DNA from 2 places in the Streptomyces sp. NPDC054842 genome. Region 1 is predicted to be linked to the other one. Evidence: riboswitches for the same ligand, from Rfam matches in the RefSeq annotation. Region 1 holds a riboswitch; the other holds the start of a gene.
The links. Region 1 has a riboswitch for glycine ahead of gcvT (glycine cleavage system aminomethyltransferase GcvT). Riboswitches for the same ligand answer to the same signal wherever they lie in the genome.
Positions count from the first base shown of each region.

Region 2: it holds a riboswitch for glycine, as region 1 does, so the genes downstream of both, gcvP (aminomethyl-transferring glycine dehydrogenase) here and gcvT (glycine cleavage system aminomethyltransferase GcvT) in region 1, are expected to answer to the same signal.

Region 1 is NZ_JBSGZN010000031.1:71,977-75,373, forward strand. Features, by position in the region: gene ACWGIS_RS23705 (enhanced serine sensitivity protein SseB) at 1-159, opposite strand, end outside; gene ACWGIS_RS23710 (AAA family ATPase) at 226-894, opposite strand; glycine riboswitch at 1,092-1,190, shown strand; glycine riboswitch at 1,191-1,303, shown strand; gene gcvT (glycine cleavage system aminomethyltransferase GcvT) at 1,338-2,456, shown strand; gene gcvH (glycine cleavage system protein GcvH) at 2,593-2,970, shown strand; gene glyA (serine hydroxymethyltransferase) at 2,984-3,397, shown strand, end outside.
Region 2 is NZ_JBSGZN010000056.1:38,865-42,261, forward strand. Features, by position in the region: gene gcvP (aminomethyl-transferring glycine dehydrogenase) at 1-1,316, opposite strand, end outside; glycine riboswitch at 1,500-1,595, opposite strand; gene ACWGIS_RS31485 (PRC-barrel domain-containing protein) at 1,712-2,089, shown strand; gene ACWGIS_RS31490 (DNA polymerase IV) at 2,005-3,397, opposite strand, start outside.

The DNA.
Region 1 (3,397 bases):
CGGCAGCGGGATCCACAGGAAGCTGCGGCCGAGCACCTCGACGATCCGGGCACCGGCCTCGGGGACTCCGAGGGATGCGGAGAGCACCTCCTCCAGTTCGTTGCCTGGCCATCCGCCGTGCGGATGGGGGTGCGGGTGCGCCTGTGCCGGGAAGTCCATCTGTCTACCGCCTGCTGTGAACCGCTGTTCCGGCTGGAAACCCTAGCCGGTGGGCGCGTACGGGGGTCAGCCGCCGAAGTCGATCCGGCGCAGCACGTCCGCCGCCGCCCGGTCGATCAGGACCGCCGAGCCGCAGCCCTCGGGCAGGTCGCCCTTCTCGACGGAGCGCAGCAGCCGGCCGGCGGCGCGGCGGTGGCGCAGGAAGGCGTAGCGCGAGACCCCCCGGCCGCGCTCGCGCTGCCCGTCCAGGGCGGCGTCCGGCGGGACGTCCAGGAGCAGCAGGTGCAGGGTGCCGCCGCGGCGCCGGGCCTCGCGGGCGAGCCAGCGGCGCACCCAGGTCTGGGTGCCGCAGTCGTGCACGACGACGCCTGCTCCCGAGCGCAGCGCGCGGCGCAGTCCGGCGTAGTGCGCGACGCGGACGACGGGGCGGTAGAGCGTGTACGGCAGGAAGCGGGAGAGCCGGGTGTCCCAGCGGTCGCGGGTGTCCTGGGAGTCGACGCGGGCGCCGCTCACGGCCCGGCGCATCAGCGTCGACTTGCCGCTGCCGGGCAGACCGGTCACCACGACCAGGTCGGTGGCGCCGAAGGACAGCCCGTGCGGGCTGTGTCCCGCGCGCTCGCGCAGGTCGCGGACGACGGGCCCGGACCGCGGCCCGCACGCCTCCCGGGCCGGGACTGCGGGTTTTTCCGGCAGTGCGAGGCCCGAACTCGTCGCGTACGCCGTGGTCCTGTTCACCCTGATCGTCCTCCCCTTGGATCCGGAGTCCCATCCCCGTCGAGTGTAAAGAGAAGGTAATGCGGTGCGCCTCCCGTTTCCGTCCCCGTCCTGCCACAGACCGGTCACAGGTCTTCCGGGGGCGGCCGGACGGGCCGCCCCTGCCGGGTTTCACGGATGCGTGCAATGATGTGCCCGCCAACTGCATACCGGCCGCTTGAATCCGCGCGGGAGAGTCCCGGGGCACCACCTGCCCGGGCGCCGAAGGAGCAAGTCCCTCCCTTGAATCTCTCAGGCCCCGTTACCGCGCGGGCGAGGCACATCTGAAAAGCGGGCCGCTCACCAGTGGCTCCACCCAAGGTGCAAGTCAGGACCACCGGTTCGCCGGGTCGTGATGAACCTCTCAGGTTCCGATGACAGATGGGGAGGAACGACCTCGCCGTCATGCCTTGGGAGCCCCACCGATGAGCAGTAACGCCCCCCGTCACACCGCGCTCGACGCCCTGCATCGCTCTCTGGGCGCGACGATGACCGACTTCGCCGGCTGGGACATGCCCCTGCGCTACGGCTCCGAGCGCGACGAGCACCTCGCCGTCCGCACGAAGGCCGGTCTCTTCGACCTCTCCCACATGGGCGAGATCACGGTCACCGGTCCGCAGGCCGCCGCCTTCCTGAACTTCGCCCTCGTCGGCAACATCGGCTCGGTCGGTGTCGGCCGCGCCCGCTACACCATGATCGTCCGGGCGGACGGCGGCATTCTCGACGACCTGATCGTGTACCGGCTCCAGGAGCAGGAGTACATGGTCGTCGCGAACGCCTCCAACGCCCAGGTGGTGCTGGACGCGCTGACGGAGCGGGTGGCCGGTTTCGACGCCGAGGTGCGCGACGACCGTGACGCGTACGCGCTGATCGCCGTGCAGGGCCCGGAGTCCCCCGGGATCCTCAAGTCGCTCACCGACGCCGACCTCGACGGCCTGAAGTACTACGCGGGTCTGCCGGGCACCGTCGCGGGCGTCCCGGCGCTGATCGCGCGCACCGGCTACACCGGCGAGGACGGCTTCGAGCTGTTCGTGGCGCCGGCCGACGCCGAGAAGCTGTGGCAGGCGCTGACCGAGGCGGGCGCCCCGGCGGGGCTCGTCCCCTGCGGCCTCTCCTGCCGCGACACGCTGCGCCTGGAAGCGGGCATGCCGCTGTACGGGCACGAGCTGACGACGTCGCTCACCCCCTTCGACGCCGGGCTCGGGCGCGTCGTGAAGTTCGAGAAGGAGGGCGACTTCGTCGGCCGCGAGGCGCTCACCGAGGCGGCCTCCCGCGCCGCGGACAACCCGCCGCGCGTGCTCGTCGGGCTCGTCGCCGAGGGCCGCCGGGTGCCGCGCGCCGGCTACTCCGTCGTCGCCGGCGGCGAGGTGATCGGCGAGGTCACCTCCGGTGCCCCCTCCCCCACGCTCGGCAAGCCGATCGCGATGGCGTACGTCGACGCCGCGCACGCCGCCCCCGGCACCGCCGGTGTGGGGGTCGACATCCGGGGCAGCCACGAACCGTACGAGGTCGTGGCGCTGCCGTTCTACAAGCGCCAGAAGTGACACTGGCCCCCGGGCCGCCCCGCTGATCCCGGCCCCGGCGCCCCGTCACGGCGCCGGACACCTCCGGGCACGTCCGCCCGGCTCATCCACGTCCCCGCTGCGTCAGCAGTCCCCCGCGTACAGGAGAATTCAGGCCATGAGCAACCCCCAGCAGCTGCGTTACAGCAAGGAGCACGAGTGGCTGTCGGGCGCCGAGGACGGCGTCTCGACGGTCGGCATCACGGAGCACGCGGCCAACGCGCTCGGCGATGTCGTGTTCGTCCAGCTCCCGGAGGTCGGTGACACCGTGACCGCGGGTGAGACCTGCGGCGAGCTGGAGTCGACCAAGTCGGTCAGCGACCTCTACGCCCCGGTCACCGGCGAGATCACCGAGACCAACCAGGACGTCGTGGACGACCCGTCCCTGGTGAACTCCGCCCCCTTCGAGGGCGGCTGGCTGTTCAAGGTGCGCGTCACGGACGAGCCGGCCGACCTGCTCTCCGCGGACGAGTACACCGAATTCACCGCAGGCTAAGGACTTCCGACTGATGTCGCTTCTGAACACGCCCCTTCACGAACTCGACCCGGACGTCGCCGCCGCCGTCGACGCCGAGCTGCACCGCCAGCAGTCCACCCTGGAGATGATCGCCTCGGAGAACTTCGCTCCGGTCGCGGTCATGGAGGCCCAGGGCTCGGTCCTCACCAACAAGTACGCCGAGGGTTACCCGGGCCGGCGCTACTACGGCGGCTGCGAGCACGTCGACGTGGTCGAGCAGATCGCCATCGACCGTGTGAAGGCGCTCTTCGGCGCCGAGCACGCCAACGTCCAGCCGCACTCCGGTGCCCAGGCCAACGCCGCCGCGATGTTCGCGCTGCTCAAGCCGGGCGACACGATCATGGGTCTGAACCTCGCGCACGGCGGGCACCTGACCCACGGCATGAAGATCAACTTCTCCGGCAAG
Region 2 (3,397 bases), on a different contig from region 1:
TGCTTGCGCCCGGTGGTCTCGTCGCAGGCGACCGACACGTGGTCGGCGTCGACGAGGTGCAGGTTGACCCCGTTCTCGCGGGCGGCGGCCACGACCGCGGCGGCCCGGCCGGGGACCCGCGCGGTCAGCGTGTCGAAGTAGGCGCCGTGGACGATCTCGACGCCGCCGGCCTCCAGGCCCGCGGCGAGGACCGTGGCGTACCGGTGCGTGCGGCGGGCGATCGTCCGCAGGCCCTCGGGACCGTGGTAGACGGCGTACATGCCGGCCATCACCGCGAGCAGCACCTGCGCGGTGCAGATGTTGCTGGTGGCCTTCTCACGCCGGATGTGCTGCTCGCGGGTCTGCAGGGCGAGGCGGTACGCCTTGTGCCCGTCGGCGTCCACGGAGACGCCCACGAGGCGGCCCGGCAGGCTCCGCGCGAAGGTCTCGCGGACCGCCATGTAACCGGCGTGCGGCCCGCCGAAGCCCATCGGCACACCGAATCGCTGGGTGGTGCCGACGGCGATGTCGGCGCCGAGGTCGCCGGGCGCGGTGAGCAGCGTCAGGGCGAGCAGGTCGGCGGCGACCGTCACGACGGCGCCGAGCTCGTGCGCCTGCTCGATGACGGGCTTGATGTCGCGTACGGCACCGGAGGCGCCCGGGTACTGCAGCAGCACGCCGTTGATGTCGCGGCCCGCGACGTCGGCCGGGATGCCCTCGCTCAGGTCGGCGACCACGACCTCGACGCCGGTCGGCTCGGCGCGGGTCCGGATGACGGCGATGGTCTGCGGCAGCGCGTCCGCGTCGACCAGGAAGAGGCCCTTCTTGTTCTTGCCCATCCGCCGGGACAGCGCCATCGCCTCGGCGGCGGCGGTCCCCTCGTCCAGCAGCGAGGCGCCGGACGTCGGCAGGCCGGTCAGCTCCGCGACCACGGTCTGGAAGTTGAGCAGCGCCTCCAGGCGGCCCTGCGAGATCTCCGGCTGGTACGGCGTGTACGCGGTGTACCAGGCCGGGTTCTCCATGACGTTGCGCAGGATCACCGGCGGCGTGAAGGTGCCGTAGTACCCGAGGCCGATCATGGGGTCGAGCACCTGGTTGCGGTCCGCGAGGGAGCGCAGCTCGGCCAGGACCTCGGCCTCGGTGCGCGCGCCGGGGAGGTCCAGCGCGTCGGCGTTCTTGATGACGTCCGGGACCGCGGCGGCGGTGAGCTCGTCGAGCGAGCCGTATCCGACCTGCGCGAGCATCTTGGCCTGGGCCTCGTGGTCGGGCCCGATGTGGCGCTGCTCGAAGGGGATGCCCTGTTCGAGCTCGGAGAGCGGAATGCGATGGGCGGTCATTGCGGAGGCCTCCTGGTCTGACACGACCTTCGGGGGGTACCACGACGCGGGTACCCCGACGGCCTCCCCCTCTGTCATCTCAACCTGAGAGCTTCACCGGGCCGTCCAGCAGCGGACGGACCGGCTTTCACCGTCGGTGAGGACGGGAGCCGACGACGCACCCGCCCTGCTTTCCAGAGTGACCTCGTCCGAGCGGTACGTGTGCCTGAGAGATTCCGGGGAGGATTTGCTCCTTCGGCGCCTCCGGATCTCGCCGGAGGACTCTCCCGCACGGGGTCAGCAGCCGTCTGCCAGCCTACCAGCGAGGACAACGCACGGACTTTCGAGTGGCCGCCTTCCTGAATGTGCTCTTTCGTAGTGCTTACGGATGAGTTTTGCGACCAAGAGGAGGGACCGTGCAGACCGACATCGATCCGCGCAACCTGATCGGCCGCAAGGCGTTCGACCGCAAGGGCACCAGGATCGGCACGGTGGACGAGGTGTATCTCGACGACGCCACCGGAGTGCCCGAGTGGGCGGCCATACGCACGGGCCTGTTCAGCCGGGACGCCTTCGTCCCGCTGGAGCCCAGCGAGGTCGTGGAGGGGACCCTGCGGGTGCCCTTCGACCGCGCTCTCATCAAGGACGCGCCCGATTTCGGTGTCGGCCGCCACCTCTCCCCCGAGCAGGAACTCCAGCTCTACCACCACTACGGGCTCGACCTGGCGTCGCCCGTCCCTCCGGACCGCGACTTCGGCCGGCTCGCCGGCACGGAAGAGCCCGGCCCGGCCTGACCGCCCCGCCCCCCGTCGCCCTCCTCCGCATCCGTCACCGCCGCTGTCCCGGCCGCCGTCCCCGCGCCCTCCGCCGCACCGCCGGCCCCCGGGACCGCCGTGACCAGGGGCAGCGGGTCCGCCGGCTCCAGCGCGGGATCGTCGGTGCGGAACGTGCGGACGCGCCCGGGCGGCGAGTACGGCGTCTCGAACCGCACGGTCACCCGCCCGAGGCCGCTCCCCTGAACCCAGCCGTGCCCGTACTCGGCGTGCCGCACGTCGTGCCCAGCGGGCCAGCGCCGCTCGGCGGGCGCCTCCGCCTCCGTGACCGCCTCCCGCACGCCCTCGTCCTCGGCCTGCTCCTGTGCCAGGAGTTCGCCCGCGGCGGCCTGGGCCTGCGCGAACAGGTCCTCCTGCGTGTAGTCGGCGAGGCCGGTGACGCCGACGCCCAGCAGCCGGACCCCGCCGGTCGTGTCCACCGAGTCCAGCAGCCGGGCGGCGGCCTCGCGCACCACCGAGGGGTCGTCCGTGGGCCCCCGCAGGGTCTCGGACCGGGTCAGCGTGGAGAAGTCGTACCGCCGCACCTTGAGCACCACGGTCCGGCCCGAGCGCCCGGCCTTCCGCAGCCGCGCCACGCACCGGTCGGCGAGCCGCTGGACCTCCGCGGCGACCCGCAGCCGGTCGTGGATGTCGACCTCATAGGTGTCCTCGACCGACACCGACTTGGACTCGCGCTCGGCGACCACGGGCCGCTCGTCGTGCGCCAGGGCCATCGCGTACAGGCCGTGTCCGTGGGCCTTGCCCACCAGCCGCACCAGCTCGTCCTCGCCCGCCTCGGCGATCTCCTCGACCGTGGTGATACCGGCGCGCCGCAGGTGGTCGCCGGTCGCGGGACCCACACCGGGCAGGGTCCGCACCGACATCGGCCCGAGCAGGGCGCGCTCGGTCCCCGGCTCGATCAGCACCAGCCCGTCGGGCTTGGCCTGCTCGGAGGCGATCTTGGCGATCATCTTGGAGGCGGCGAGCCCGACCGAGCCGGTCAGTCCCGTGACGGCCCGTATGTCGGCCCGCAGCTTCGCGCCCACCAGCCGCGCCGAGGTCTCGTCCCAGGCCGTCCCGCCGGCCTCCAGGTCGACGAACGCCTCGTCCAGGCTCAGCGGCTCCACGAGCGGCGACAGCTCACGCAGCAGACCCATGACCTGCTCACTGACGTCGCGGTAGAGCTGGAAGCGCGGTACGAGGTAAGCGGCGTTCGGAGCCAGCCGGCGTGCCTGCGCCATGGGCATCGCCGAGTGCACCCCGAACACGCGGGCCTCGTAGGAGGCGGTG